DNA from 3 places in the Clostridium sp. CS1-1 genome. Region 2 is predicted to be linked to each of the others. Evidence: predicted binding sites of a transcription regulator. Region 2 holds the regulator's gene; each other region holds the start of a gene.
What was found. The regulator HrcA, encoded in region 2, represses chaperone genes, less so after heat shock. The targets are predictions, from matches to a motif close to TGTTAGCACTCNNNNNNNNNGAGTGCTAACA.
Positions count from the first base shown of each region.

Region 1: groES (co-chaperone GroES) is a predicted target of HrcA. The motif match lies at 8,325-8,355, and genes of this name have one in related genera.
Region 3: htpG (molecular chaperone HtpG) is a predicted target of HrcA. The motif match lies at 9,340-9,370, and genes of this name have one in related genera.

Region 1 covers NZ_CM148680.1:4,570,982-4,582,174, forward strand. The annotation lists gene AC0N0V_RS21680 (GspE/PulE family protein) at 1-954, opposite strand, end outside; gene AC0N0V_RS21685 (prepilin-type N-terminal cleavage/methylation domain-containing protein) at 1,021-2,274, opposite strand; gene AC0N0V_RS21690 (pilus assembly PilX N-terminal domain-containing protein) at 2,271-2,726, opposite strand; gene AC0N0V_RS21695 (type IV pilus modification PilV family protein) at 2,759-3,214, opposite strand; gene AC0N0V_RS21700 (prepilin-type N-terminal cleavage/methylation domain-containing protein) at 3,309-3,902, opposite strand; gene AC0N0V_RS21705 (prepilin-type N-terminal cleavage/methylation domain-containing protein) at 4,075-4,653, opposite strand; gene AC0N0V_RS21710 (type II secretion system protein GspG) at 4,751-5,254, opposite strand; cyclic di-GMP riboswitch class II at 5,616-5,699, opposite strand; gene groL (chaperonin GroEL) at 6,307-7,935, opposite strand; gene groES (co-chaperone GroES) at 7,980-8,264, opposite strand; gene AC0N0V_RS21725 (TIGR01906 family membrane protein) at 8,616-9,245, shown strand; gene AC0N0V_RS21730 (TVP38/TMEM64 family protein) at 9,325-10,050, opposite strand; partial or broken gene AC0N0V_RS21735 (4Fe-4S dicluster domain-containing protein) at 10,249-11,193, opposite strand, start outside.
Region 2 covers NZ_CM148680.1:4,156,099-4,167,291, forward strand. The annotation lists gene dnaJ (molecular chaperone DnaJ) at 1-1,117, opposite strand, end outside; gene dnaK (molecular chaperone DnaK) at 1,419-3,272, opposite strand; gene grpE (nucleotide exchange factor GrpE) at 3,444-4,085, opposite strand; gene hrcA (heat-inducible transcriptional repressor HrcA) at 4,143-5,180, opposite strand; gene hemW (radical SAM family heme chaperone HemW) at 5,374-6,531, opposite strand; gene lepA (translation elongation factor 4) at 6,646-8,454, opposite strand; gene AC0N0V_RS19560 (hypothetical protein) at 8,604-8,948, opposite strand; gene AC0N0V_RS19565 (stage II sporulation protein P) at 9,233-10,312, opposite strand; gene gpr (GPR endopeptidase) at 10,425-11,193, opposite strand, start outside.
Region 3 covers NZ_CM148680.1:1,910,815-1,922,007, forward strand. The annotation lists gene AC0N0V_RS08900 (hypothetical protein) at 1-105, shown strand, start outside; gene AC0N0V_RS08905 (peptidoglycan-binding domain-containing protein) at 490-2,106, shown strand; gene AC0N0V_RS08910 (sensor histidine kinase) at 2,164-3,540, opposite strand; gene AC0N0V_RS08915 (response regulator transcription factor) at 3,553-4,218, opposite strand; gene AC0N0V_RS08920 (hypothetical protein) at 4,467-5,267, opposite strand; gene AC0N0V_RS08925 (hypothetical protein) at 5,287-5,607, opposite strand; gene AC0N0V_RS08930 (polysaccharide deacetylase family protein) at 5,834-6,655, shown strand; gene AC0N0V_RS08935 (HelD family protein) at 7,041-9,251, shown strand; gene htpG (molecular chaperone HtpG) at 9,428-11,193, shown strand, end outside.

The DNA.
Region 1 (11,193 bases), 410 kb from region 2:
ACCAGATACTAATATTATTCCATGAGGCTTAGAAATAATCCTTTTTAATTTTAATAAATCTTCTTTTTCTATACCAACTTTTTCTAAAGTAAGAGAAAAATTTGTCTTATCTAGAATTCTCATAACTACTTTTTCACCAAACATAGTTGGGGCAAGAGAAATTCTTAAATCAATATTTTTTTGTTTTGCTCTAAAGTTAATTCTTCCATCTTGAGGTATTCTTTTTTCAGCAATATTTAAACCTGCCATTATCTTAAGTCTGCTGACTATAGGGTCAAGCATACCTATATTTATCTTCATGATTTCTCTTAAAACACCATCTACTCTAAACCTTACTCTCATTTCGTTTTCATCTGGCTCTATGTGAACATCTGAAGCATTATTAATGATTGCATTTTCCAGTATAGTGTTTATAAATTTAATTATAGGTGCTGCAGTTTCGTCCTCTATTTCTTCCTGATGAATATTATTTCTATAGCCATAAACCTTTCCATAATCATTTGCTGCTTCCTGTGCTCTATTTTTTCCATAATATTTCTCTATATTTTCAATTATACTCTTTCTTAACGCTATAGCAACCCTTGTTACATATCCTGTAGCGACCCTAATATCTTCAATTGCAAAATAGTTTAGTGGATCACTCATAACTACTAAAAGCTGTCCATTTATTATATCCACAGGAAGAATTTCATGTTTTCTTGCCATAGATTCTGGAATTATATCAATAATTTCTTGCTTTATTGTTATATTGCCTAAGTTTATTGACTGTATGCCTAGCTGTCTTTTAACAGCTTCTACGATTTGCTCTTCTGTAACAAAGCCCTCATTAACTAGAAGTTCACCAAGTTTTTCACCTTTTTGTTTTTGGATAATTAAGGCCTTGTTTAGTACATCCTCTGTTATTAACCCTGAGTCTATTAGAATTTCTCCTAATCTTTTTCTAACCTTAGCCATAGTATACTCCTTTCTAGAACCAATAGTTTGCATATTATATTTCTACATCACATAATTAATAAATACTTACTTTACTCTTTGACCATTTTGAAAAACTCCGCCACGACCTTTCACTACTACTGTGCTGATATCAGCTGTTCCTACTTTTAAGTTAACATTAGAATTTTTTCTATTTTTCAAATCAAATACACCATAATTAATAGATAATGATGCTGCTTCTATATTTACATTTCCAGTATTAGATTCTATTTTTACTATTCTATTTTTATTTTCTGTATTATCATTATCAGCAGGTGGAAATGGATTAGGTGGATATATTGGAGTCATATGAACTGCAGCTCCATTAATGTTTATAGAGCTATTATTCCCTTTCAGATTTAAGGTAGGATTATACATAACAAAATTAACTGCCATTTTTGTTTCTGCAGCAACTTTAATCCATTCTGGAAATTGTTTTAAAACACTTATACTTGAATTACCATTTACGCTAAAAGAACTTCCAGCTCTAAAAGTTATATTAGGAGCATTAATATATAAATCACCATTTCCTGGCTTAGGAGATATATCAACATCATTTTTTAAGACAATTCCTCCTTGCGCTATAATAGCATAAGATCCTGAAAAATCTTTTTCAAATACTAGTTTCCAACCTGAATTTGTGTACTTTTCATCACTGTACGTATTATATACATTATTGCTATCAAAAGTAATTCTATAGTCTTCACCATCAAATATCTCATTACCATTCTTATCGATAAATGGATTACCTAATTCTCCTTCATTTCCGCCATTATCACCTGGTATTTCTGGTGGAGTTATAACTACATCTTCCATAGTGCTGACTATAAAGTTATTTTTTTTATTACTATTAAACTTATCTTCTAATGTTAATGTTACTTCATAAAAATTATTAGATTGGTCAAGTTTTATGATAAATCCTTCTTCAGATACATTCTCTACCAAAACTATTTTTCCATCTTTACTGGAATGTCGCTCTATTCTATATAAGTTGTCATCATTTATTTTTCCTGTATATATTTTATAATACTTTACGTCGCCAATTTCATAAATAGGTACCTTTCCAGCTTTAGCATCATCACTTTGACTATTATCAATAAAATTACTAGAAGATTGGAGATCCTTATTTAACCATGTATTTATTACCCTAATATCTTCATTGTTTTTTATATTACTGTTTTGTTTGCTAAAAAATAAATTAGAGGAATTAATAACATCATAGGTTATGGCAATAATAACTCCAAGTATAGTTACAGATATCATTAATTCTACTAAAGTAAACCCTTTTTTATATGCTCTCATTTATCCTCCTGCCAACTTTCAATTTCTCCAGTTTCTATATTAATAATTGCTTTTAGTCCATATTTGGTACCTTTCATAGTAGTACCAGCAGATTTTATAACTCCCTTTTTTTCCTGTGATGTATTATCTAATTGATAACTAAAAACATAATTTCCTATATCTCTTATACCTAATAAATTACTATCTACTTCTTCACTATTAAAGCTATTTATTTCTTCGTATTTATCTTGATCATTCATCTCTTTAATTTTTTTATTATACAAGTACACTGCATGTTCTATCCCTGCTTCCGCAAGGTATTTCGCAGATTGTCTTTCTTCTGATGCTCTTCTGGTTCTCATTTCATTATTCACTGAAGTCAATAATATTCCACTTAGTGATATTAAAATCAACCCTGCAAGCATTGCTATAAAAAGAGCACTTCCTTTTTTTATCTTTTTTATATTATACATAGGCATAATCCCCTATAACTAATAAGTTTTTGTTATTTTCCGAAATATAAAGTTGTACCTAATTTAAATGAGTTATTATCTTGAGGCTTAACCTCAATTTTTATATCTATAAGATCCTGAGCTTTTTCATTTAAAGTTAGTGTTAAATCATAATTTATTCCTTCCGAAACTTCTCCAGCATATTTTTCATCTGTTTTCTTTAAGCTTTTATAAAATATATCATTAGAGTAGGTGTATCCTTCACTTTTAGTAAGAAACTCCTGTAGTTCCATGAAGTTATTTAGTACGCTCTTATTTGCTTTAATTTTCTCTAATTCATTTTGTGCTATTATTAAAGAGTTCAACTTTTGTTCACTGGTCTTAGATGATTTTATACCAACATAGGATACATTAGAAAAAATAAGTACAGTGATACTGATTAAAAGCATAGCTATTACAACTTCTATTAATGTAAATCCCTTTTTACTTTTATTTCTATTTTTAAGCATATAACTATGACCTCTTTTCTATAAAATTAACTATATAATCATTCAAACTCTAAATGACTATATAGTTAACTTGCTTTCAACTAATTAGATTATATTAATGCGCAGTAACACTTCCACCATTTTTATCTTTTACATTTTCAGCATTCTCCACCATAGTCCATGTAACCCAACTGGTACTTGCCCATTGAATTTTACCCTTTGCTGCACCATCAGAGTTATCTATAGTTTTATCTAACATATCAGCAACTTCATCTGAGTTACTTACTCCATTTAATGATATTTCTAACACTAAGTTATTTTTACCACTAACTTTTCTATAATCTAATTGATAATTATATTGACTCTCTTCAGCTCCGGAATTGAAAGGATTTGTAGGCCATTTTTCTAAATAAGGACCATTCCATCCATTAACCCCTGTTATGCTGTTATCACTTGGACTTGTTAAGTAGCACTCCTTATTTGTTTGCCCAATATTAATTATACGAGGCCATTCACCTGTATCTCCATAGTAATGCAATGTTGCTGCTTCCACTGCCTTACAGTCTCCAACCAGCCTGCTAACTTTACTTTTTTCAATTGCTTTAAAAGCATTTGGTGCGACTACCGCTGCTAGTATTGCTATTATTGCTATTACTACTAACAATTCCACCAATGTAAATCCTTTTTTTATTTTAATCTTATTTAACATAATTGCCCCCCAATTTAAATTATCCCAGTTACTTAGCTTAGATTTATTTACATATTCAAAAATTAGTGCATTAAAATTAATGCACTAACTTTCAACTAATATACTTTAAGTACTTTAGAATTAAACTTTTTCGTATGTTAGCTTTATAGCCGCCTTACCTTTACTTGCAAACTTAGAATCCGTAATCACTACCTCTTACCAAAAGCAATAATACCTCGCCATTTTGTTGCCCATCTTCATCAGTCCCCTCGGCTATTAAAGCTTTTTCTGCTTCTGTAGGAACTTTTGAAGCAGTGTCATTGGCGCTCAAGGCTGTTATGCCTATATATACACCAGAGCTAACCGTCTTTCCATTTCTATTTTGATTACTTTGCCATAGATTCCAGTCATATTTACCTCCCCAAGGGGTCTTATCTGGCCATTTATCAAGATATGGACCATTCCAGTTATTCGTGATGGCGTCTTTCTGATTTGTGCTCAAACCTGAATTAGCTAATGCACCATCCTTAGTCATAAACCCTGGATCAATCCCTCTATTTACATCAGGTGGAAAGAACCCCATATCTGAATAGTAAGCTAACGCTGCAGATCTAAGAGCTTTAGCATCTGACTTAGCTCTGGATATCTTTGATTTTTCAATAGCCTTAAAGGCATTAGGCGCTACCACCGCCGCTAGTATAGCTATTATAGCAATCACCACTAACAATTCTACTAAAGTAAATCCTTTTTTATTATACATACTAAATTTCATAATTCCCCTCTTACTGCTTACTTATAAACCAACATTAACTTAACACAACTTGAACTAAGTTAAACGAATGTTAAAAAACTAAGATTTAGTTTTAATACTATTGTTCAGAAATGACTAAATATACTGTAGTTCCTGATGATCTTACAATACCTGTAGTATTAGTTGAGCTTCCACCGTCTAAATCAGCTTCTAATTTTAGTACAGCTGCACTATTCACATTTTCTAACTTTAATGATTTTGTACTACTAGTTAATCCATACGTAGAGGTTCCATCAGCACCACTAACAAAATTATAGTCTCCTCCCCAAGGATCTGTACTCTTCCACTTCTCCATATATGGGCCATTCCAACCTGGGAACCCTGTTGGATCGGTTACGAATCCACTTACAGCGGCACTATTACCTGGCCAACTACCAGTATCTGAATAAAAACTTAATGCTGCTGTCTTAACTGCCCTAAAATCAGACTCTGCTGCTGATACCTTACTCTTTTCAATTGCCTTAAAGGCATTTGGTGCTACCACTGCTGCTAGTATTGCTATTATTGCTATAACTACTAATAATTCTACCAATGTGAAACCTTTTTTTACAGCTTGTTTCATTTTCAATAAAACCCCTTCCTTTCAATAAGAACTTATTTATTATTTATGTAATAAAGATTTTACTGCTAAAATCTCTATTTCCTAATTAAGCAGTTACTAAAATAATTATCGTAAAATATTTTTTATTCATTAGCTATTACTTATTGGAAACTTTGCACTATGTTTACATACCAACAATAAACACTATTAATCATAAAGCATGTTACTTTACTCTCCCAACAATGGAATCACTAAAAGTTAGTAATTAAGTTTATTATATTATTATATTCTTAATAATATATAAACAGGCATGTCCTTAAAACTAATTGTAAAAATTACCATTTTACATTAAAATAAAACCCTATATCCATAAAACTATTACGAATATAGGGGTCGGTTGCATCACTTACTCCATACATGCAAGATGCCCAAATAAAGCATGTACTTCTTTGTTTCCCTTAAACTACTATTTATAATATACTAAATTTATTTTATCATCCATATATTATTAATTCAATATAAATTTACAATTACTGTAATATTAAATTGAAATATTGAGTATAGTCATAAAAATAATGTATCAATAAAATTATAAATACTTTTAACCATGGTATCATAAGTGTCAACAAAAGCCACTAGTAAAATAGTTCTGAAAATGCATTTAATTAATTTGTATTAGTTCTTGACGAAGCATATATAGAAAATAATAAATTTTTTTATTGTCTGAGCGTTAGCGAGTTTAAAAAAATTTATTATTTTCTACATATGCAAGTCTTAGAACTAAACAAATTAATTAACAGCATCGAAGAGCTGTTTTACTAGTGGCTTTTGTTCTATGCTCTTTACAAAGCTAAAAACGCCATGTGCAAAACACATGACGTTTTAATTTAACCTGACTAACTTGTCGTAGACCTCCCACGCACTCTGTAAAAGCGATTTGCACCAAATCAAAGACTTGGGTTCTCTGCTTTTCTTTAAGCGGGAGATCAACGCCAAGTAAGCCATGCATTCGCAGCTCTAAAATTCAGATGGGGTAAAAGAACCCCCATCTGAATTAAGATCTTGCTTCAATCTTAGTACATTCCGTCCATACCCATTCCTGGAGCCCCTGGCATTGGAGCAGCATTCTTTTCTGGAATATCAACTACTGCAGCTTCAGTAGTTAAGAATGTTGCAGCTACTGATGCAGCATTTTGAAGTGCTGATCTTGTAACCTTAGTTGGATCAACGATACCAACTTTTAACATGTTTACATATTTATCATGTAAAGCATCATATCCTACTCCAACTTCACTGTTTCTAACTTTATCAATTATTACTGAACCTTCAACACCAGCATTTGTAGCTATTTGTCTTACTGGTTCTTCTAAAGCCTTTCTGATTATATCAATACCAACTTTGATATCTATAACGTCAGAAGTTAACTCAGATACTTGTGGAATTACGTTAATGTAAGCTGTTCCACCACCAGCAACTATACCTTCTTCAACAGCTGCTTTTGTAGCTGCTAAAGCATCTTCTATTCTTAATTTTTTCTCTTTTAATTCAGTTTCAGTTGCAGCTCCAACTTTAACTACAGCTACTCCTCCTGCAAGCTTTGCAAGTCTTTCTTGTAGTTTTTCTCTATCAAATTCAGATGTAGTATCTTCTATTTGTCTCTTTATCTGAGCTACTCTGTCATGAATTTCGTCCTTGTTACCTTTTCCATTTACTATTGTAGTATTCTCTTTTGAAACCTTAACTGAATCTGCTCTTCCAAGCATTTCTATTGTAGTATCTTTTAAGTCTCTTCCCAATTCTTCTGAAATTACTTGACCGCCAGTAAGTATAGCTATATCTTGAAGCATTTCTTTTCTTCTGTCACCAAATCCTGGAGCCTTTACTCCTATACAAGTAAATGTTCCTCTTAATTTGTTAAGAACTAAAGTAGGTAATGCTTCCCCTTCTATATCTTCAGCGATTATTAATAACTTTCTACCTTGTTGAACTATTTGCTCAAGTACTGGTAATATATCTTGAATATTTGATATTTTCTTATCTGTAATTAAGATATAGGCATCATCTATTACAGCTTCCATCTTTTCTGTATCTGTTACCATGTATGCACTTACATATCCTCTATCAAATTGCATACCTTCAACAACATCAAGTTCAGTTCCCATGGATTTTGATTCTTCAACGGTGATAACACCTTCGTTACCTACCTTTTCCATAGCATCTGATATAAGCTTACCAATTTCTTCGTCACCAGCTGAGTTTGCAGCAACTCTAGCTATATCTTCTTTTCCTTCAACAGGTCTTGAATTCTTTTTTATTTCTTCAACTGCTTTTTCTACAGCCATTTTTATACCTTGTCTTATAAGCATTGGATTAGCTCCAGCTGTAACATTTTTTAATCCTTCTCTTATAATTGCTTGTGCAAGTAATGTAGCTGTAGTTGTTCCATCTCCCGCTACATCATTTGTCTTTGTTGCAACTTCTTTAACTAATTGAGCTCCCATATTTTCATATGGATCTTCTAATTCTATTTCTCTTGCTATTGTAACACCATCATTTGTTATAAGTGGTGAACCAAATTTCTTATCTAATACAACGTTTCTTCCCTTTGGTCCTAGTGTAACTTTAACAGTATTAGCAAGTCTATCTACACCTGCCTGCATTGATCTTCTAGCTTCTTCGCTAAATAAAATACTCTTTGCCATTAGAAAACCTCCTCTAAATCCTTATGTTATTACACGATATTTTACTATTCAACTACTGCTAATATATCATCTTGTTTTAAGATAGTGTATTCTTCACCATCTATTTTCACTTCTGTTCCAGCATATTTGGAGAATAGAACTTTGTCTGAAACCTTAACTTCCATTTTGATTTCTTTACCGTCAATTACTCCTCCTGGTCCTACTGCTACAACTTCAGCCTCTTGTGGCTTCTCCTTAGCAGTTCCTGCTAATAAAATTCCACTCTTTGTAGTTTCCTCTGCTTCAATTCTTTTGATAACTACTCTGTCTCCAAGTGGTCTAATTCTCATTTAAACCCCTCCTTAAAATTACTTAATATATTTATTTTAATTTATTTATTATACTTTTCTTGTTAGCACTCATTACTCTTGAGTGCTAATACAATTATTATATTAATGAATTATATTTACATTATCAAATTCGGATTTCATACTTAATGTATTGTTTAAACTGAAATAACTCAATTTATTGTGCTCTAAGTATATTTCTCTCCGTATTTCTAACAATTACACTAATATAATATTTATTTAGTACTTTTTTACACAAAAACACACTTTTATATTATTATCTATTTATGTGGATAAAATACAATAAAAATAAACTTTTTATTCTAAAATTTTTTAAAAGGAATGATCTTGAAGATGAAAAACACTATTAAATTTGTATTAACTATCTTTATGACAATATTTATTACTATGCTTTCCGTTAAGATTACTTTGAACTTTAGATCTATTTATTATCTTGACATAACTAACCTAAATATAGAAAAATACACACCCTTAAATAGAGAGCAAATGAAATCTACTTATGATTATCTAATAGACTATGTAAATAACGCTAACTCAAAGGAGTTTAAAATTCCTTTACTTCCATCCTCAAAACAGGGTATTATCCATTTTGAAGAAGTTAGGAATTTATTTATGAAGCTTAACTATTTGTTCTACTTGTCCATTTTATTTATTATATACGGAATATACTATATGAAAAAGGAAAAAGACTTTTCTCCTTTAAATTGGTGTTCTTATCTTCTTTTGTTTGGATGCTTATTCCTTGGCATAGTATTTAGCATAAATTTTGATAAGTCTTTTACATTCTTTCACAAATTATTTTTTAACAATGACTATTGGCTTTTTGATCCTAAGATAGATCCTGTTATTAACATTCTGCCACAAGAATTCTTTTTTCACTGTGCTATACTTATTGTAACATTAATAGTATTAAGTAGTTTATCACTTAGGATTATATTTAAAAAGTTAAGTTTTACTCGATAAACTTATAAACAGAGTTCTTAAATTAAGAATCGAGAGTTGACAATCAATCTTCTTTGCCAATTCTCGATTATCCACAATATTATTCTTCATCATTTGTGGGTGTATCTCTAACTATACTTCTTATTATTTTTTCTCCCTTAAATACTCCTAAAATAAATAACAATATGGCAAGAATAGCAATGGTAATAAGTACGCCATGATTTTTAGTGTCTATCTTTGCTCCAAAATATGCAGACATAACAATCCCTGGAATCCTTCCAAGTGTTGAATATATGATAAAATTTTTGAAGGTTATGTCAGATATTCCACATATGTAAGCTAAAACATCTTTAGGTATACCCGGAATTAGGTATAATAAAAACACCACATAGTTTACACTTCCCATTTTTAGTACTCTTTCAAAAAACTTCAAGTCTTTTTTGGATATTATTTTATTTATTAAAGGTTTCCCATAAAACTTGGATATACTATACACAACCATACTTCCAGTTGTAATACCTAAAAGGGATAGAAGGCTTCCCAAAGCAGTTCCATAAATATACCCACCTGCAATTTGAATAACTTCTCCTGGAATAAAAAATGCAACTACTTGAAGAATTTGAAGAATAAAAAAAGCCAAAACACTATAATCTCCATAAGACATAATTATATGTTTTACTTTTCCCGGACTCTTAAGTATATAGAAATATTTGTGATAGTATTCATAAGCTATAAAAATTAAAATAACGAAAGTAATTCCAAGAACCAAATGTGCCTTGTATTCATGTAATTTACTTCGAAATTCTTCTACAAATTTTTTCCCCATATTTTCACCTTAACTCTCAAATCATTTGATAATTATATTTCTTAATATAGTATCAACTGAATCCCTTAAAGTAAACATGTAAATTAACTTTATATATAAAATCTCTAAATTTATCCGATGATTACTCGCTCTAATATTCTACTATACAAAAAGGCAGTCTTTAGATTGAATTTAATCTAAAGACTGCCTGCTTTTAAATTATCTTTCTAAATTTACACCTTCAAATTTATTTAAGTTATCATTTGAAAGCACAGACTTTTTAGGAGATTGTCCGCTAAATTTATTAAGCTGTGGCTTTGATTTCATAATAGAAACCATTGTAGCTGGTCCTCCTATACATCCACCTTCACACATCATACCTTCTATAAAGTTTCCTTGAAGTCTTCCTGATTTAGCCATTGTCATAGCTTTCTTTATTTCGTCCATGCCGCTAACTTTAACAGGATTAAATTCTACTCCTACACCTTTTTCACTTACATAATTTTGTATAGCTGCAGTTAACCCACCGCCTTGAGCAAAACCTCTTCCAAATACAGAAGCATCATCTATAGCTATATCTTCACAATTTTCAGGATCTATTTCAAAAGCTGCCATCATAGCTGATATTTCTTCAAAAGTTAAAACATAATCTATTGCATCTTGTAATGTAGGTCTTAAAATTTCACTTTTCTTAGCTGTACATGGTCCTACGAAAACAACTAATGCATCTTTATCAAATTTTTTAATCATTCTTCCTGCTGCAATCATTGGAGATACTGTACCTGAAATTCTCTCCGCTTGATCTGGGAATTTCTTTTCTATATAATTCATAAATCCTGGACATCATGAGTTGGCCATATATTTATCTCCGCTCTCCATTCTCTCAACAAATTCATCACTTTCATGAACAGTTACAGCATCTGCTCCACAAGCTGCCTCAACCATATCCTCAAAACCTAATTTTTTAAAGGCATCTTTAACTTGTCCAACTGTTACCTTTGGTCCAAATTGTCCAGTTATTGCTGGAGCTACCACTGCATATACTTTTTTATTATTTACCAATGTCCTAGTAACCTCAGTGATATAGCTTCTATCTGATACTGCTCCGAATGGGCAACCCGCCATACATGCTCCACAATTTATACAATCTTCATTGTTTATTAC
Region 2 (11,193 bases):
TTTTAGAACCTTCTCCATCTACAGCTACTTTTTCTTGAACCTCACCACTTGCTTCCATATACATAATAAGAGCTTCTTTTTGCTTTGAATTTAGATTCTTAGGAATGTCTACTATTACATTAACATACTGATCTCCTCGACCATGACCGTTAACTCTCGGTACACCTTTTCCTTTTAATCTAAATACAGTTCCTGGTTGAGTTCCTGTTGGCACATCATACTTAACATCACCATCTATAGTAGGAACCTTAAGTTCAGTTCCTAGTGTTGCCTTTCCAAAGCTTATATGTGTGTCTATATATATATCAAAGCCCCTTCTCTTGAAGGTAGGGTGTGCTGCAACTCTAAGACTTACATATAAGTCTCCTGGAGGGCCTCCATTTACTCCGTGCTCTCCTTGTCCTCTTATAGGTATTACATTTCCAGTATCAACACCTGCAGGTACGTTTATTTTTATCTTTCTTTGCTTTCTTTGCTTACCTTTTCCCTTACACTCTGAACAAGGTTCTGTAATTATTGTTCCCTTACCACCGCACTTATCACAAGCACTCATACTTACAAAACTTCCAAGTGGTGTGTTTCTTTGTACTCTTATCTGACCTGCTCCACCACACTTGTCACAAGTCTTTGGATGAGTTCCTTCTTTAGCGCCAGTTCCATGACACTTCTCACAATTCTCACTTCTTGTTATTGTAATTTGTTTTTCAGTTCCGAAAACCGCTTCCTCAAAAGTTAAATTTAGTGCATATTCAAGGTCTTCTCCTTGTTGAGGGCTATTTCTTCTGCTACTTCCTCCACTAAATCCACCACCAAAGAATGAATCAAATATATCTCCAAATCCACCAAACCCTGAGAAGTCGAAACCACCAGCTCCTCCTCCAAATCCACTTCCATCAAAATCAGCTGTTCCAAATTGGTCATATCTAGATCTCTTTTCAGGATCTGAAAGTACCTGATAAGCTTCATTTAGCTCTTTAAACTTTTCCTCTGCTTCTTTATCGCCTGGGTTTCTATCTGGATGGTATTTAAGTGCAGACTTCCTAAATGCCTTTTTTATTTCTTCATCACTTGCGCCTTTTTCTAGTCCAAGTAGTTCATAGTAATCCTTTTTTGCCACCCTTTTTCACCACCTATTTATTATTAGTTGACAATTGACAGTTGACAATTGACAGTTAACTCAGAACCTTATCCTAAGAATTCTTTTTTCAATAGCTAAGTTCCTGTATTTGTTCAACTAAGAATCAGGTGGAGTTAAAATCCTATCTGATTCATGTTTAACTTCATTTCAAATGTCTATAAATATTCAGTAATATTTTTCTATTACTTGAATTAAGGGAAGAGTAAAACCCATCCCTTAATTATCACAAGTATATATTATACACTACGAATACACCAATAGTGAATAATTATTTTACAAATTATTTATCATCTTCAACCTTGTAGTCAGCATCAACTACATTGTCATCTTGTTTAGCTCCTGCATTGGCTCCCCCCATATTATTTGGGTCAAAACCTGCACCTGCTGCTCCTTCTGGATTAGCTGCTTGATATATTTTTGATGAAATTCCATAGAATGTTTGAGTTAAATCTTCTGTTGCTTTCTTAATAGCTTCAAGATCATCTCCATCTTTAACAGCGTTAACAGCCTTAATCTTTTCTTCTACTGCCGCTTTATCTTCTGCTGACACTTTATCTCCAAGATCTTTTAATGTCTTTTCAGTTTGATAAACAACTTGATCAGCATTATTCTTAACTTCTATAGATTCTTTTCTCTTTTTATCTTCTTCGGCAAACTTCTCAGCTTCCTTTACTGCCTTATCGATTTCTTCATCTGACAAGTTAGTTGAAGCAGTAATTGTTATATTCGCTTCTTTTCCAGTTCCTTTATCCTTAGCTGATACGTTAACTATACCGTTAGCATCTAAATCAAAAGTAACTTCTATTTGAGGAATTCCTCTTGGAGCTGGTGCTATACCTGAAAGTGTAAATCTTCCAAGTGTCTTATTGTCTCCAGCCATTGGTCTTTCACCCTGTACAACGTGAATTTCAACAGATGTCTGACCGTCTGCTGCAGTTGAGAACACCTGACTCTTTCTAGTTGGTATTGTTGTATTTCTTTGGATTAATGCTGTTGCAACTCCGCCGTATGTTTCAATACCAAGTGTTAATGGAGTAACATCAAGAAGTAATACATCCTTAACATCTCCTGTTAAAACTCCTGCTTGAATGGCTGCTCCTACTGCAACACACTCATCTGGGTTAACTCCCTTTGAAGGATCTTTTCCTGTAAATTCTTTAACCGCATCTTGTACTGCAGGTATTCTTGTAGAACCACCAACAAGTACAACCTTATCTATTTGATTAATTGAAAGTCCAGCATCATTTAATGCCTTTCTCATTGGCTCAATTGTTCTTTGAACTAAATCATGAGTTAACTCATTAAACTTAGCTCTAGTTAAGTTCATATCTATATGTTTTGGACCTGTTGCATCAGCTGTAATAAATGGAAGATTTATATTAGTTTGAGTTGATGATGATAACTCAATTTTTGCTTTTTCAGCTGCTTCTTTTAATCTTTGAAGTGCCATCTTATCATTTCTTAAATCAATTCCATATTCAGCTTTAAATGTTTCAGCTATATGATCCATAACCTTTTGGTCAAAGTCATCTCCACCAAGTTTTGTATCTCCGTTAGTAGATTTAACCTCAAATACTCCATCACCAAGTTCTAGTATTGATACGTCGAAAGTACCACCACCTAGGTCATAAACAAATATTTTTTGATTAGTATCCATCTTATCAAGACCGTAAGCAAGTGATGCAGCTGTTGGCTCGTTTATTATTCTTAACACTTCAAGTCCTGCAATTTTTCCAGCATCTTTTGTTGCCTGTCTTTCACTATCATTAAAATAAGCTGGAACTGTTATAACCGCTTGAGTTACAGTTTCTCCAAGATATGCTTCTGCATCTGCTTTAATCTTTTGAAGTACCATAGCTGATATTTCTTGTGGAGTATAATCTTTTCCGTCTATAGTTGTCTTATGGTTTGTTCCCATATGTCTCTTTATAGAAATTATTGTTTTATCTGGATTTGTGATCGATTGTCTTTTTGCCACCTGTCCTACTAGTCTTTCACCATTAGCTTGGAAGGATACTACTGATGGAGTTGTTCTTGCTCCTTCAGCGTTTGGAATAACAACTGGGTCTCCACCTTCCATTACTGCTACACAAGAGTTAGTTGTTCCTAAGTCAATACCTATTACCTTTGCCATTATAATTACCTCCTAAATTTACTCAATTAAAATACTATATTTTAGCGTTGTCGCTATATTTCTTAACAATTCAGAACTTAAAAGTCTATCTTAATAACAAATAGTTAAAATCTGTTATATCAAAATAAATCTTTATTATAAACTATTAATAATTTTAAATTACCTTATTTACTAATTTGCAACCTTAACCATACTATATCTTAAAACCTTATCTCCTTTTTTGTATCCCTTTTGGAATACTTCAACTATTTGATTATTACCATATTGTTCATCATCTATATGCATAACTGCATTGTGGAGATGAGGATCAAACTCATTGTCAGTTGAAATTTCTTGAACATTTAGTTTTTCTAAAGCATTGTTAAACTGCTTTACTGTCATTTCTATACCCTTCTTTAAGTCATCCACGTTTCCATCCACTGACATCGCTCTTTCAAGGTTATCTAGTACCGGAAGCATTTCTTTTAATACATCCTCACAGGCATCTGTATAAATACCTTCTTTTTCCTTAGCTGTTCTTTTTCTAAAGTTATCATACTCTGCCACTGTTCTTGCAAGTCTATCCTTTAATGTCTCAAGTTCATTTTGAATTTTATTATTTTCTTCTTCTAACTTTTTGTTTTCTTCTTTTATTGCTTGAACTAAAGTTTCTAATAATTCTGAGCTATCCTCATCATTAGTCTCCATTGTTTCCTCAGCTTGTTCTGAATCTTCACTTGCTTCTGCTGAGCTAGTATTATCTACTTCCTCCTCACAAGCACCTTTTTTAACATCTTTCTGCTCTTCTACTTTCTTATCACGGCTGTTGAACATTTAGACGCTTCCTCCCATCTAGTATTTTTATATTGCTGTTATATTATTAATTAAAGCTTATTTGTCGTCAAAGTAACCATGTGTCAGGATGAAATTAAGTTCTCTAACCACATTAGTTAATAACGAAATAACCTTTGAATAAGGCATTCTAGTAGGTCCGATTACTCCAATCTCTCCAATTGGTCTATTATTAAGACTATATATTGCAGAGACAACACTACAATCAGCAGCTCCTTCTACGAAGTTTTCATTCCCTATCTTTACAGATACATTTGAATTATTGTTAAGTAAGTCAAATACTTTGTCTTTATTGCTTAACAGAGCTAAAAACTCTCTTGCCTTCTCGATATCTTTATACTCAGGATAATTAAATATGTTTGTAGTTCCCTCAGTATAAATTTCTGTAACATTGCCATCATTTAAGCTTTCATGCAAAACTGGAATAATAGCATTAAATATATCATCATACCCCTGCAAGTCTATTCTTAAGTTATTAATAACCTCAAGATTTATCTGTTCACAATTTAAATTTCTTAATCTAGCATTTAGTATATTATTTAACTTAGCTAATGTATCTGAACTTACGTTGTTTCCTACTCTTATAACATTATTTTTAATTATGCCACTATCAGTAATTATAACTAATAAAACATTATTAAGATCAATATTTACAAGCTGTATATGCTTAATATAACTTTTACTCACAGATGGTGTCTTAACTATACAAGTTAAATTAGTAAGTTCAGATAAAAGAGACGTTGCTTGCTTTATTATTCTGTCAACTTCATACAAAGCTGTATCTAATATTTGAGTTTTTATTAGATATTGTTCTTCCGGAGTAATCATTGGTATTTGCATTAATTTATCAACATATAACCTATACCCCTTATTTGAAGGTTTTCTCCCTGATGAACTATGAAGTTGTTCTAAATATCCCATTTCCTCGAGGTCTGCCATTTCATTTCTTATTGTAGCTGAACTTATTCCCAGTTCATATTTTTTAGCTATGGTTCTGGATCCAACAGGCTCAGCTGTGATTATATAATCATTTATTATTGCCTGAAGTATTCTTATTTTTCTTTCATCCATTTCCATAATATCACCTCTTTATTAGCACTCACTCATGTTGAGTGCTAATCACTATGATTAAAAAATATCACTCATCATTTTATTTGTCAATATAGACTGCACTATCTTTTTTGACTATTAAAAATAATTTTCATGGCTTTAAAATACTAATTGTTTGGATTTCTTTAAATTTCTCACGATATCTAACTAACCTGATGTGCTACCTCAATAGAAAGTCACACATTATGCTGTTAGATAGCTCTATTCCTCTATAACTTAAAGATATTTTATTTTTATTTTCAATCAACATATTGTTGCATATATATTTCTGTATAGTCTCTCCATATATAGAATAAATATCTTTGTTAAACTTTTTATTAAATTCATCAATAGATATTCCCTCAGTTTTCCTAAGTCCCATAAACATAAACTCTTCCATATCATCTTCTATAGAATTTTTATGAATATCAAGTCTTAAATTATTTCCTTCCCTTATTTCCCTAATATATTCTTCTATATTTTCAGTTTTTCTATACCTAAAACCATCCATATACGAGTGTGACCCTACTCCACAACCAATATATTCTTCTAAATTCCAATATACTAAATTATGCTTGCATTCTTTTCCACTCTTTGCAAAGTTGGATATTTCGTATCTATTGTAACCTTTTCTTTCTAATAAACTTACAGCAAGGCTGTACATTTTTCTCTCTAATTCTTCTTCTGGAAGTTCTAATTCATCATTATTATACATTTTATAAAAAGGTGTACCCTCTTCAATTATAAGACTATAGCAGGAAATATGCTCTGGATTTAACTTAACTATATTTTCTAAAGTCTGCTTCCAATCCTCTAAACTTTGATTAGGAAGTCCAAACATTAAATCAACATTTATATTATTAAATCCAATGCTTCTTGCCATTTTGTAACTTTCAACAAATTCCTCAACTGAGTGTATTCTACCAAGCTTTTTTAAAGCAGAATTCTGCCACGCTTGTAGCCCTATACTCAATCTGTTAACACCCATATTCTTTAAAAACAAAAGTTTTTCTCCTGTAAAGGTACCTGGATTTGCTTCTACTGTGAACTCTAAATCCTTAGATTTATCCAATTTATCAATTGCACCCTTAATGTTATTCCATGCCTCTAAAGATAAATAGGTGGGAGTTCCCCCACCTATGAATATAGTCTTTATCTTTCTTCCAAAAGCACTTTCCTCTATATCCTTTGCTAGTACTTTCGAATATTCTAGCATAGAATCCTCTTTTCCACAGAAGGATGGAAAATCACAGTACAAACACTTTTGCTTACAGAATGGAATATGAATGTATAACGCAAATTCTTTAGAAATTTTGATTATATCTTCTCTTAATTGCATAAATACATCCTTCCTTTTGTTCTACAAACCAAACTTAATTTTTTAATTTCTAATATACAGAATATATTAGAAATTAAAATCCTTGCTCTGAGGTAACTTCTTACGTTGAAACCTTTACTCCTCTGTCTTTAGAACTGCCATAAATGCTTCTTGTGGAACTTCTACACTTCCAACCTGACGCATTCTCTTCTTTCCTTCTTTTTGCTTCTCTAAAAGTTTTCTCTTTCTTGATATATCTCCACCGTAGCATTTTGCTAATACGTCTTTTCTCATAGCTTTAACCGTTTCTCTAGCTATAACTTTTGCACCAACTGCTGCTTGAATAGGTATTTCAAACATTTGTCTTGGAATAATTTCCTTTAGCTTTTCTGCTATACCTCTTCCTTTAGCGTAAGCTCTTTCCTGCGGAACTATCATTGATAAGGCGTCTACCACATCACCGTTTAGCATTATATCTAATTTAACTAGTTCAGCTGCTCTATATCCTGATAATTCATAATCTAAAGACGCATATCCTTTAGATCTAGACTTTAATACATCAAAAAAGTCATAAATTATTTCATTTAATGGAATTTCATAGTTTAAAGTTACCCTTGTTGTATCTATATATTGCATATCCTTAAATACACCACGTCTATTTTGCGCCAAGTCCATAACTGGCCCAACATAGTCAGATGGAGTGATTATAGATGCTTTTACTATAGGCTCCTCCATGTATTTTATTTCCGTAGTTTCTGGAAGATTGGTTGGATTAGTAAGTTCTATAACTGTACCATCAGTTTTTCCTATCTTGTATATAACAGAAGGTGCCGTAGTTATAATATCCAAATTGAATTCTCTTTCTATTCTCTCCTGGATTACATCCATATGCAAGAGACCTAAAAATCCACATCTAAATCCAAATCCTAATGCTATAGAAGTTTCTGGTTCAAAGGATAATGCAGCATCATTTATCTGAAGTTTTTCTAAAGCATCCTTCAACTCACCATATTTTGCTCCATCTACTGGATAAATACCACTGTATACCATAGGAACTGCAGGTCTATATCCTAATAGAGCCTCTTTTGCTGGTCTTTTGGATTCTGTTACCGTATCACCAACTCGTGCATCTCTAACATTCTTTATTGAAGCAGTAAAATACCCAACATCTCCTGCTTTTAATTCTGTCACTGGAAGATATGTTGGTACAAATATCCCCGTTTCTGTAACTTCATAAACTTTACCTGTAACCATTAGCTTTATTTCAGTTCCTGGTTTTATAGTACCTTCTTTAACTCTAATATGAGATACTACACCTTTATAGTTATCGTAATAAGAATCAAAAATAAGTGCTTTTAAAGGAGCTTCTTCATCGCCAGTTGGCGCAGGAACTTTTTCTACTATAGCCTCTAATACATCTTCTATATTAATCCCTGTTTTTGCTGAAACTAGCGGCGCATCATGAGCTTCAATACCTATTATGTCCTCTATCTCTTGCTTTACTTCCTCTGGTCTTGCACTTGGCAAATCAATTTTATTTATCACTGGAACAACCTCTAGGTCATGGTCTAACGCTAAGTAACAGTTAGCTAAAGTTTGAGCTTGTATGCCCTGAGTAGCATCTACTACTAATATGGCACCCTCACAAGCAGCCAAACTTCTAGAAACTTCATAGTTAAAGTCCACGTGTCCTGGAGTATCTATAAGATTTAAAATATACTCTTCACCATTTGGTCTTTTATAGACAAGTCTTACTGCCTGTGACTTGATAGTTATCCCTCTTTCCTTTTCAAGTTCCATATTATCAAGTACCTGTTCATCCATTTCTCTTTCAGTAAGGGTACCTGTCTTTTGAATCAATCTATCTGCAAGTGTTGACTTACCGTGATCTATATGAGCAACAATTGAAAAATTTCTTATGTACTTTTGTCTTTCGCTCTGCATAATCTCTTAACCTCCATTATTAGTTCACAACTTAAAAAATTTGCAAGTTACTGCAAATCTTTCCTTTACCCTAAATATTATAAATAGTCATAGTAAATTATAACACAAGAGTACTACAGTGAAAAGTATATTATAAAAATCCCTAGGCTTTATCTAATTTTGTTTTGTATAACATCTCCGACCTTACTTTCTATATTTTTAAATACATTTGAAGTTTTATTTAAAAAATTAGAGGTATTATCGTATAACCTACTTTCCACATTATTAAACAATTTAACAGAATTATTTCTTATGTTTATAGCTACTTTTCTGTTTACATATAATGAGTACTCACCCAGTTCCACTCTAAAATCAAGTGGGACAAAAGTATAATTTATCTTAAGAGAAGACCTATTCTTTATAAAACTCGGTAAGTTACTGCTTACAGCTATAAATCCACATATTACTATAAAAAAGCTCATTATTATAACTAATGCTATTCCTTTCTTCTTCATAGGAAAAACACCCCCAGTAATAATCAAAAATTGAAAATCAAGAATGATTTTAACAAACTCAATTGTCATTATTTCCTATTACTAAAGGATGTACATTTAAAATATTTTTATTCACATCTACAATAATTTTATGTATTAGTTGTATTAGTAGATCTAGTTGCATCTAGTATCATAAATAAACTTCAATCGAGGTAGATTTTGATAAACAGAGTTTTTAGCATCAAATAAATAAAAACATAGCCCTTTAGTTTAAAAAAACTAAAGGGCTATTAAAGAATACTTTATTACCTATTTAACGCCTCCGCAATTAACCTAGCAAGATATTTTGCCGAAGCTTTTGTTTCATCAATAGTATTTATATCTGCTCCAACTTCAACCAAAATTGCATTATTGCTCTTGTCTTGATTAAAATATCTGGTACCATAGTTATAATATATTACCCCTCTACAGAACCCTGGAAACAACTTATCAGAGGTCTGTATAATTTTATTTGCAAGTGCCATATTTTTATCAAAATGAGGATTTTTTTTTGCCATAACCAGTGAAATTTTAGCTACATTCTCGCCATTCATTTTTGTTGTGATAGCCCTCTTATCCTCAACAGAATCCCTATGCAGATCTATTATAAGCTTGAAATCTTTATACTTCTTTAAGTTCTTATCTACTGTCACTGCTGATCTAGCATAACTTTGAGTATAGGCTTCCGCATCATGTACTGTTTTATCATCTATTGCTGAAATGCCGTAATTAGATTGAAGTTCATTCACTAATGCTTCACCAACAGCTACAACGTTTTGAGTATTATCAGAATTTATAGGATTGCCAGGTTTATATCCTTCAGTAGTATGAGTATGATATATTAAAACTTCTGGCTTGCTAGTATCTAGAGCCTTTTTAAGTTTCGGATCATATACTGTCACCGATTTATTCTCTAAATTAAGAGTATCATTATTGCTTGGTGCTGGTGTTTCAGTGTCTTTTGATACTTGCTTATCATCAAGCTTAAAATGATTAAAGTCTACATTAGTGTTTTCTTTCAAGTTCTGATTATCCCTTCCTACGAAAGCTATCTCCCTACTTAAAACAGATATAGGATTCTTTAAGTTTAATCCAATCATCTCTAATGCGGTTTGCCCAATTGAAAAACGATTCTCCGCCATATCATCTTCATTAAAGGATGTAGCTTTTACTACAGGCATTGTGTAATTCAAAACCTGAACATAAAACATATTCCTTTTAATATTACTGCTATAGTTATTTGCTCGCACCACACAGGGTAAAATAATGACTAAAAGTACAGTCAACATTAAAACAAAGGCCTTTAGTCTAAAATCATTTTTTGTGTTTATCCTTTTGTAATTCAATCATGTCACCGCTATGAATCCATTCAAAGCAGTTTCCCCCCCTCTCATGTAAATATAGACATAGTTTTGCTATGTTAATTTATATGAGTAGGAAGTTTAACATATTACCATTTTAACTAAGAAACCTGTTTATATCATCTAAATCTAAAGCTGGTTGAAGAGCTATGTTTATTCCATTGGCTATTACCTTTGATATTGAATCTATAACTACATCCACTTCTTTTGGTGTTACCATGAGGTTTCCTACATAAGGATTTAAAATATCTTGAATCATTCTTTGCTTTTCATTTTTATCGATAGATTTTAACATATTATAAAATTCTGCACCTTTTGTAGATTGACTTATCATTTGATCTAATACCATGTCTATTGTATCATTAGCCATAGTCGCCGCATCAACAACTGTTGGTACTCCTATTGCTATAACTGGTATCCCTAAGGTTTTTTCACTAATTTCCATTCTTTTGTTTCCAACTCCAGAACCTGGTGAAATACCTGTGTTACCAATTTGAATTGTAGTATTTACTCTCTCCATCCTTCTTGAAGCAAGCGCATCTATACATACTATTAAATTGGGTTTAACCTTATCTACGACACCCTTAATAATTTCACCAGTTTCCATTCCTGTTAGTCCTAGTACTCCTGGAGCTATAGCACATACTGGTCTTATACCTTCATCAATTTGATCTGGTATAAGTTGTTTTAAGTGTCTTGTTACCATTAGTTTTGAAACAACCTTAGGACCTAAAGCATCTGGAGTTATATTCCAGTTTCCTAACCCTACTACTAATGCTGTCATGCTGTCCTCAAGATTAATCATTTCAGATAAAGTTTTTCCTAGTGCCTCGCTTACTTCATCCATAGTATCTGCATCATAATGA
Region 3 (11,193 bases), 2.2 Mb from region 2:
GTCATAAGAAGCTTTATTCTCAAAAATCAGTGGGATACAGGTGGGGTTGAGAATATAGTAGGATGGTTTAAACACAAGTATGAATTAGAGAAGAGTCTTAGATAAGGCTCTTCTTCTTTGTTATACATTATTTTTTGAATATTGCATCATGTTTTCTCTGCTTATCGGTAAGTTATGTATATTTAAAAAGGCATATTTAAATGGAGTTTATATAAAGAACCATCTAATAATTGTAATAGAATTAATGAATATGAATAAATATATAATAAAAACAAATTTTTACTATTCAGACAAATGTTCCAAATAAGGGTTGTACATATCAAAAATATATTGATATAATAAAATTGTGAATGTTTTGTGAATTGTAATAATTTATTGATAGTTTAGTAACTAACAATTAAAAGTGATATTTATTAAACTAGACAGAAAATACTTTTAATTCACAGAAATATTATTAACTCAATCTAAATATAAACAGGGGGGATTACATTGAATAAAAGGCTAAAATCAATAGTTTGTACAGTAGTAGTAACATGTTCACTTTTAGCAGTGGAGAGTAGCGTAAGGGTAACACCAGTTGGCATAGATGTTGTTTCAGCAGCTACAGCAGAAGCGCCAGCACCAGCTGCACCTGTACAAGCTACGCCTAAGACATCAAATACATCCAAGTCATATACTTCATATAGAGTATCAACATCAGGAACTGGATTACTTAAACTTGGTTCAAGTGGTAGTGAAGTTAAGTCTTTACAAACACTACTTAATAATAATGGATACAAACTTAATGCTGATGGTATCTTTGGAGAGTTGACTCTAAATGCTGTAAAGGATTACCAAAGTAAAAATGGTCTTACAGCTGATGGAATAGCTGGACCACAAACTCTTGCAAAATTAAATCCAGTAACTACTACATCAAGTGCAACTATACTTGTAATAGGTTCAAGCGGAAGTGATGTTAAATCATTACAAACAATGCTTAATAATAACGGGTGCAATCTAACTGTCGATGGTATCTTCGGTAATTTGACTCTAGAAGCAGTTAAGAGTTATCAAAGCAAAAATGGCCTTGTTGTTGATGGAGTGGTTGGGCCAAATACTCTTGCCAAGTTAAATTCAGTTGCTGTCACATCGGCTACACCAGCGAAACCTACGACACCTGATGTTGTAAAATCAGAAAAAACTACTATAAAAATTGGAAAAGCTGAATTTGCTGCACATGGAACAAAATGCTTTACTGTTGCAGTAGTAGCAATGGCAGGTGATAAAGTTATCAGTGCCTATTTAGATGATTATCAAGTTATGGGTAAAGATGTAGCAAAAGGAGTACCAAATTCTGATGCAGATTTCGGAAAAAATTTCCCAGAAGGAAAGGTGCTAGCATCTAAGAGAGCAAATGCAGTCTATTACAGTGAACATATGAAAGAAGAAGCGAAGGCAACAACACCTGTTGATAAGTCATTAGATGCTATTCAAGCCTTTGTAAAAGGAAAAACAATAGCAGAGTTAGAGGAAATATCAAAGACAAATAGCAAAGATCCAAATGTTGATGCAGTAAGTGGTGCTACATTAGTAGACACAAATGGCTATATTGCTGCAGTTGCTGCGGCAGGAAAGGCTGCGAGTACAAGTAGTCCAGTTGAAGTAGATACTGCAGCAGTAGATTCTATAAAAGTTGGAAAAGTTGAATATGCGGCTCATGGAACAAAGTGCTTTACAGTGGCATCAGTTGCAATGGCAGGCGATAAAATTATTAGTGCTTTCTTGGATGATTACCAAGTTATGGGCACAGATGTAGCAAAAGGAGTACCAAATTCTAATGCAGATTTTGGCAAGAATTTTGCAGAAGGAAAGGTATTAGCATCCAAGAGAGCAAATGCAGTTTATTACAGTCAGCATATGAAAGAAGAAGCGAAGGCAACAACACCTGTTGATAAGTCCTTAGATGCCATTCAAGCATTTGCAACAGGAAAAACAGTGTCAGAATTAGAAGAAGCAGTTAAAGCAAATAGCAAAGATCCAAATGTTGATGCAGTAAGTGGTGCTACGTTGGTAGACACTAATGGTTATCTTAATGCAATTGTTACAGCAGCAAAAGCTGTAAAATAATAAAAAATAGATTGTAATGCACTATTTTTCATAAGCATTACAATCTAATCTTTATAACTAATGTTTTTTCAAAGTAATTATAAAAGACACACCTACATCCTCATTTTTGGCTTTTATACTTCCGTTGTACATGCGTACTATTCTACTTACAATATCTAGCCCAAGCCCAAAGTTACCTCCTTCATCCTTTTTAAAAACGCCAAAAATGTTATTGACCTTATCATCAGGAATTTTTTCACCATCATTATATATAGTAATATATTGTTCCGAGATGTCTTCATATATTTTTATCTTGATAAAACTTTTCGCGTACCTTAATTCGTTGTCTATTATATTTTCGAAAACTATAGTCCATTGTTCTTCGTCTCCGTGCACTTCTATATCATCAATATCAAGATCGAATTTAATATTTTTCTCGTTGTACATGAAATTGTCAACAAGTTCTTCAACTAAATTCTTTATATAAATTTCCTTAAATTCACTTTGATGCTTGGAGATGTATTTGATTTTGGTCAAATAAAGCAAGTTTTTAATTCTTTTCTGCATTCTTAGGGCTTCGGAATCTATTACCTTCATAGTACTTTCCAAATCTCCCTTTGGATAAATTCCATCTTCTACGGCCTTAACATAACTTCTAATTACCATAAGAGGAGTCTTTAAATCATGAGATGCCTGCTGGAGCATTGCCTGTTCATATTCATCCTGCTTAACCAGTTCTTTTCTCATCTCCTCAATGGAGTTTGAGAGTTCTCCTATTTCATCATTCCTATCTATGTTAATACTTTCATCCCACTGCTTCTTTCCTATCTTTTTCACCCTGCTTTCTAGTTCTCTTAAGGGAACCACAAGTCTTTGAGCCAAGTATTTTGCTGCTATAAGACTTATAATTAAAGCAATTATCATTATAGAAAATACTCTTTTCATCAAATTCGCGGCTAGCGAATTTCTATAGGTATCCCACATATATGAGATAGCGAAATTCCCCTTTTTATTATTTCCATTTAATTTGATTACATATAGTATTCTTCCAGTACTTAGTTTTTGAACATATCTTTCAGTTGTACTAGTCTGATTTTCTACCTGATTTTTTAACTTCTTTAGGAAGGGTTTTGCTGCTGTTTCGTTTGGTATGAGCTTTTCTAGCTTCACTAAGTTTGCATCATCATTATAATAGTTTAATTTTATATGCTTAACTTCTCTAATATCATTATTCATTGTACCTGTGTTTATTTCTTCTTTTGAATTAGTCCCACCAGTAGATTTTTGGATTGTATTTTCTTGGGCTACTTCGATAGTTTTATATATTTCATCAGTAAAAAATCTTCTTATAGTTATAGAAAAATATATGGATAACAGTACGAATACAATCACGATTACTGATGTGAATATCATCCATATCTGAAGAGCTAGAGGCCAATTTTTTAACTTCTTCATAATATATCCTTTCTAGTTGGATAGCCTATACCCGTGACCATATATAGTTTCAACCTTTAAATTAGGCATTTTTTTTCTTAGTCTTCTAATTAAGTCATCAACAACTCTGTCACTCCCAAAATAGTCATCTCCCCAAAGTTCATTTAATATCTGATCACGCGTAACTGCGCCTCCTTTTTTATTTATGAGAAGCACTAATAAATCGAATTCTTTGGAGGTCATGGGTATTTCCTCCACATTAAGTTTTACTATTCTCTTTTCCATATCAACAGTATACTCATCTACTATAATTGTATCCTTGTTCTTATCAGTGTTATAGACCCTCTTTAGCAGTTTCTGAACTCTTATAACTAGTTCCCTAGGCATAAAGGGTTTTGAAATGTAGTCATCGCTACCCATTTCAAGGCCAATAATCTTGTCGATATCTTTATCTCTTGCGGATATAAAAATAACAGGAATATCAGCATCTTTCGCCTTTATTTCTTTCAAAAGCTGAAAACCGTCTATGTCAGGCAGCATAATATCTAATACCCATAAGTCAGGTTTAGTATCTATATTATTTCTCGCTGATTCTCCATTCAAGAAGGAAGTAACTTGAAATCTCTCTTTTTCAAGATAAGATTTTAATATATCATTTAGATTTTTTTCATCTTCTACCAAGTATATTTTATAGTTCATATTAAAGTAACACCTCATCAACACTTATTTTATTCGATGGATTTCCGCTCTTGCACTTTGTGAAAGTGAACATCTTAGTTGAACGAATATATATTCGTTCAACTAAGAATTAGGTAAAACTCTATTACTTCATATAATTATATCAAGAAACTGAATAAATAATAAACTAACATTTTCAAAAGTATTCGTAACAAAATAAATGCATGACCTTAAAATTACTAATTCTAAAGTCATGCACATAAATTATTTTAATTCAAGGAAGCAATCACTTGATTTAGTATTGTTCCTCTTTCTTTTATATTAGCTAGAATAGCAGCCTTTTTATCGATAATGGATTTAAAGGTTGTTTCAGCTGCTGTATAATCCTTATTTTTTATATTTTCTTTATAAGTATCCCATAGATGTGCCTTCTCTTGCTCCTGAGTTTTTATAGTTTCATGTAATGTTTTAGACTGTTGAATCTGACTATTAACATTACTTTTTAGTTGTTTATTAGTATCCTTCATGGCCTTTAGCTGATCCTTTAAAGGTGCAATCTGTGTCTTAATTGCATCATCTTTAATCTTTAAATCTTTTACCTGGTTAGTTAAATCTTGTATTTGTTGTTTAATATTATTCGCTTTAGCTACATCTTTTGCGCTAACAGCATCCTTGTGTTGGCTCTTTAAAGAAGCTATCTGTGCATGTAACTGCTTTGCTTGGTCTATTAAGGTTTTTCTCTGACCAGCTAAATCCTTAAATTTAGATACAGTATCTTTACTTAGTGTAGTTTTTGTCTTAATCTTATCCTTTATTTGTTTTGTAGCAGCATTATTTGCATTTTCGGCTTCTTTTGTCTGTTGTCTGAGAGATGTAAGCTGATTCATATCATTAAAATGTACCTTTAAGTATGCATCTCTTGCTTGTTTCTGCTCAGGAGTAAGAGTTGTACTCTGAGAATTTGTTGTAGTTTGAGTAGTGCCAGCGGTATCAGTTCCAGCTGCAAAGGCAATTGTTGATGGTCCTGCAATTAGAGAGAGAGTAAGTAAAATTGACATGAATTTTTTCATTTTATTTTCCTCCTTAAAATTAATTAATATTTAAGTTACTGTTATCATCTAGCAGTGAATCTATCTCATCTGAACTTAGATTCTCAGACTGAGCGTCCACTGAAGTTAGTTGAGTAGGAGAGTCTTCACTGGCAGAATTTATTAAATCACTGTCAGCAATGTTTTTTGAATCCTTCTTTATAGTGGGATTGTTACCATTAGTTAAAGTGTTTAAGGCTTGCTGTGTGTTATTTCCAGCATTCAAGTTACGTGCATCCTTTCCACTATTAGAACATCCAGCAAATAATAGTGTCGATATAGCAAATATGTTTATTAACCCTAATAAAAATCTTTTCTTCAATTTTATCACCTCGTTCTTTAGGTTAATTTAATTATAGATAATCTTTGTGGTGTAAGTATTAAATAATTGTGTGAAATTGTGTGAAATGTTCTTAATAGTAATTTCATAATGACACTAACTTATTCAATAAAGCTAGAACTATGCCTTTGTGAAAATAATAAGATTGAAACAAACACATAATATTAATAGAATTTTAAGAATTAGCTATGCAAAGGAGATTGTGAAAATGATTCATAAACATGGGTTTACAAGATCGCTAATAACAGTTTTAGTGTGTTTTGTTGTAGTTTCAGGTATTTATAGTATGAGAAAACAAGCGAGCTTTTCAAATACAGTTCAATTACTAAAAAATAAACCATTACCTCAACTTAATAATGGTCCAGAATATAAAAATAGAAGGCCAGACCATAGTCCGAAGCTTGGAAATATCGTGTATTATGAAGGCACTAATACTAAAAAAGAAGTAGCGCTAACTTTTGATGATGGTCCTGATACAGTTTTTACTCCTCAAATTTTAGATATTTTAAAGAAAAATAATATAAAAGCAACCTTTTTTATAGTAGGTAATAGAGCAGAAGCTAATAAAGAAATTATAAAGAGGATAGCAAAAGAAGGTCACGCTATTGGAAATCATTCTTGGGACCATGCTGATTTGGGTAGACTGGGACCTGATCAAATTATATATGAGATTAAAAAAACAGAAGATACACTATTTAGCTTACTGGGGTATCGTCCGTCTATAGTACGACCTCCTTATGGGGCTGCTGATAAGAAAGTTTTACAAAAAATTGGCGATATGGGATATAAAGTTATTGATTGGTCTGTCGATTCACTTGACTGGTTGGGTACTCCTCCAAAGATGATAACTTATATTGTGAAGAAGGAAACAAGACCAGGAGGAATAGTTCTCCAGCATTGTGCTAGTGGAAAAAGAGAAAATCTATCTAACACGATAACAGCACTTCCTGAAATAATACAATATTTGAAGTCGGCGGACTATACGTTTGTTAAAGTGTCTGAGCTATTAAATATTTCACCAAGCTTATAAGAAGGGCTATGAATGGGAAGCGAATATCTAAAATGAATATAGTGTACGAAAAGTTTTAATGTAGTGTTTTTGAAAAATAAAGTTGGAGTTTTAATTATATTATAGAAAAGAGGCTATTCCAGAATATATATCTATACATTCTGAAATAGCCTCACTAAATTTATTGAGAAATAAGGGCAATTTACCAAGCGAGTAGTATAAAAAAGCTGTGATTTTAAACCACAGCTTTTGTTTTAGACTTTACAAAGTTAAATATTAAGAGTATAATTAAAAATTGCGCACAAAAATAACCATTCTATCATTATAAATCAAATTTACATTGTAATGATAGCATAAAGTTGGTGATGATGTCAAGAGATTTTATAAAATATAGGAGAGTGATAGAATGTCTAATTTTAAAGAAAGTCAGAAAGAAGAATTGATGAATCTTGAAAAAACTCAATCTATTATTAAAAATGAACTTAAAAAAGAGGAAGAGTCTCTAAATTCTAAACTTCGTAAGGTTATAGCTTCAAGAAGAGAAATGTGGGAAGAAAGTGCACATTCTTCGGAGGATTTTGATGGAATACCAGAAATGAATCAGTATTTAAATGAAGCTAATATAGAAACAAGAACTTATACAAGTACAGAAAAACGAATTGATAGGTATAAAAGGATGTTTAAGTCTCCTTATTTTGGAAGATTTGATTTTGTAGAAGGGGGGATTGGTGACGTAGAAAAGATTTATGTTGGATTGTATAATTTGATGGATGAAAGAACTGATGATATATATGTGTATGATTGGAGAGCTCCTATATCCAGCATATTCTATAGAAATGAACTGGGAAAAGGAAGTTATAAATCTACAGTAGGGATGATTTATGGTGATGTTTTACTAAAAAGACAATACAAAATTGAAGACTCAAAACTTAAATATTTTTTTGACAGCAGCATAAGAATAAATGATGAAATACTGCAGGAGGTTTTAGGTAGAAACTCTTCCGCTAAGATGAAAAGTATAGTTGAAACTATTCAAAAGGAGCAAGATATTATCATAAGAGACACTGAAAATGATCTATTAATCGTTCAGGGTGTTGCTGGAAGTGGGAAGACATCTATTGCACTTCATAGAATAGCCTTTTTGCTTTATGAAGGCTTGAACTCAAAACTAAGTGTAAATAATATCATAATAATTTCTCCAAACTCCATATTTAGCAAGTATATTTCTGATGTACTTCCTGAGCTTGGCGAGGAAAATGTAAAGCAGTTGACCTTCGATGATTTTATTCAAGGAGAAAAAAGGCAAGACCAAATGGAATGCCTCATTCGGCTTCAAGATAGTGATGAAATTGATTTAAGCCTCGAGAGTATAAAATTCAAGGGATCTAATGAATTTGTAGAAATACTTGATAGGCTACTCAAATACTATGAGAGAAAATTGGTTCCTTTTAAAGATGTATATTATAATGGGAAAATAATTGAAAAGGCACAAGAGTTAAAAAGTACATTTCTCAATAACAAGATTAATATGCCTATAGCTAAAAGGCTAAAAAGAATAGAGGGTATGATATTAAACAAGGTTCATCCATTAAGGAAGGAAAGGCTCCAATTGATTGAAAAGATTGTGGAGCAAACAACTGAAAACCATATACTAGAGATAAAATCCTTCAGCAGACTTATAGCTATCAAGGAAGCTAATAGGCTTATGGGGTATATACACAGCTTTACGGAAGTAAATCATTTGGACTTATATAAAATGCTATTTAAAGATAAGAATTTATTTTCAAGGTTATCTAAAGGTATAGATATGCCACATAATATTGATAGAATTATATTTGAAACAAATAAAAATCTTAGTATGGGAGTTATATCCCATGAGGATGCTGCTGCACTTTTATATACTAAGCTTAGGTTAGGCGGCAATGAAAAATTTGGCGAAATCAAACAAGTAGTAATAGATGAGGCACAAGATTATTATCCTATGCATTATCATATTTTTAAAATTTTATTTAAAGCAGCAAGATATACTGTGCTAGGTGATTTTAACCAAACTCTTGAAAAACAGGGCGATAAGAGTTTATACGACCATGTAGAGGATATACTAAATAAAACAAAGTCGGTAAAGCTTACCTTAAATAAAAGCTACAGGTCCTCCTTTGAAATTAATGCATTTAATCAAAGACTGCTTAGTAATAAACAGGAACTTGTATCCTTTGAAAGACATGAGGCAGCTCCTGAGGTTAAATACAATAATGATTTAGATGAACTCAATAAATCAATATGCGAAGATATAGCTAAATTTTATGGGATGGGCTATAAGTCTATAGCCATAATATGCAAGAGTGAAAAAGAGGCAAAGTGTATAAAAGATAGACTAAGTAGTACTATTGATATAAAGATTTTAGATGATAATAGCTATGAAAATAAAAATTCGGTGCTGGTTATACCTTCCTATCTGGCGAAGGGCTTGGAGTTTGATGTGGTGCTTATGTATAATGTGTCTAAAGAAAACTATACAAGTGATTTTGATAAAAGGCTTATTTATATAGCTTGCACAAGAGCGTTGCATCAATTGGTTTTATATTATACGGGTGAGAAGAGTGAATTTATTGACTAAATTCTCATAATAAAATATATTGACTTGCCACTTGCCAGCTGAACGGTACCTTGACATGAAATTAAAATTATGTTATATAAAAGTTAAGAGCTAGCACTCGGCGGCCGAGAGTGCTAATAAGTATTAAAATATAAAATAATATGCATGCGTAGTTTTTTACGAAAGGGGAAATTGTCATGGAAACAAAACAGTTTAAAGCAGAGTCTAAAAGACTGCTAGATTTAATGATTAATTCAATTTACACTCATAGGGAGATTTTTTTAAGAGAGATAATTTCTAATGCTAGTGATGCAATTGATAAAATTTATTACAAGGCATTAACAGACGATTCTTTGAGCTTTGATAAAGATAATTACTATATTAGAGTAATACCTGATAAGGAAAGCAGAATGCTCAAAATTTCTGATACTGGTATAGGAATGACGAGAGAGGAACTTGATGAGCATCTTGGAGTTATAGCGAAAAGTGGATCTTTGAAATTCAAGAAAGAAAATGAATTAAAAGATGGATATGATATAATTGGTCAGTTTGGCGTAGGTTTCTACTCTGCATTTATGGTAGCTGATACTGTTACTGTTATAAGTAGAGCCTTTGGAAGTGACGAAGCTTACAAGTGGGAATCTAAAGGGGTAGAGGGCTATACCATTGAACCATGTAAAAAAGACTCCTTTGGTACAGATATTATATTAAAGATAAAAGAAAATACAGAAGAAGAAAATTTTGATGAATACTTACAAGAGTATAGACTAAAATCTATTGTTAAAAAATACTCTGATTTTATCAGATACCCAATAAAAATGGATATAACTAGAAATAGACTAAAAGAGGGCAGCGAAAGTGAATACGAAGACTACACAGAGGAACAAGTTGTAAACAGCATGGTTCCTATATGGAGAAAGAATAAAAACGAGCTTACAAAGGAAGATTATGAAAACTTCTATTCTGAGAAACACTATGGGTTTGATAAACCAATAAAACATATTCACTTTAGTGTTGATGGAGCTGTAAGTTATAATGCAATTTTATTTATTCCAGAAAAAACTCCATTTGATTTCTATACAAAAGAGTACGAAAAAGGCTTAGAGTTATATTCAAACGGTGTTTTAATTATGAATAAGTGTGCAGATTTATTACCTGATTATTTTAGCTTCGTAAAGGGTATAGTAGATTCAGAAGATTTATCTCTTAATATATCTAGAGAAATATTACAACATGATAGGCAATTAAAGCTTATTGCTAAAAACATAAAGAACAAAATAAAAAGTGAATTAGAAAACTTATTAAAAAATGAAAGAGAAAAGTATGAAGAGTTCTATGAGTCTTTTGGAAGACAATTAAAGTTTGGTGTGTATAGCGACTTCGGAAGCAATAAAGAAGTTCTACAAGACTTACTAATGTTTTATTCATCAAAAGAGAAGAAGATGGTTACTATAGATGAATATGTTTCAAGAATGCCTGAAGAACAAAAATACATCTACTATGCAGCAGGGGAATCAAAAGAAAGAATCGAGAAACTGCCACAGACAGAACTAGTACTAGATAAAGGATATGAAATTTTATACTTTACTGATGATGTTGATGAGTTTGCTATAAGAATGATAATGAATTATAAAGGTAAGGAATTCAAAAATGTATCAAGCGGTGATTTAGGTATAGAAAATGATGAAAATGAAAATTCATCTAATGAACAGAATAATGAGAGTAAGGAACTGTTTGAAAATATGAAAAACATCTTATCAGATAAAGTTAAAGATGTTAGAGCTTCAAAAAGGCTAAAGAATCATCCAGTATGTTTATCAAACGAGGGTGAAGTTACAATTGAAATGGAGAAAATATTAAGCTCTATGCCTAATAATCAAAACATAAAAGCAGATAAGGTTTTAGAGATAAATGTAAATCATGATGTGTTTAAGTCATTGAAGGAAGCTTACGAAAATGATAA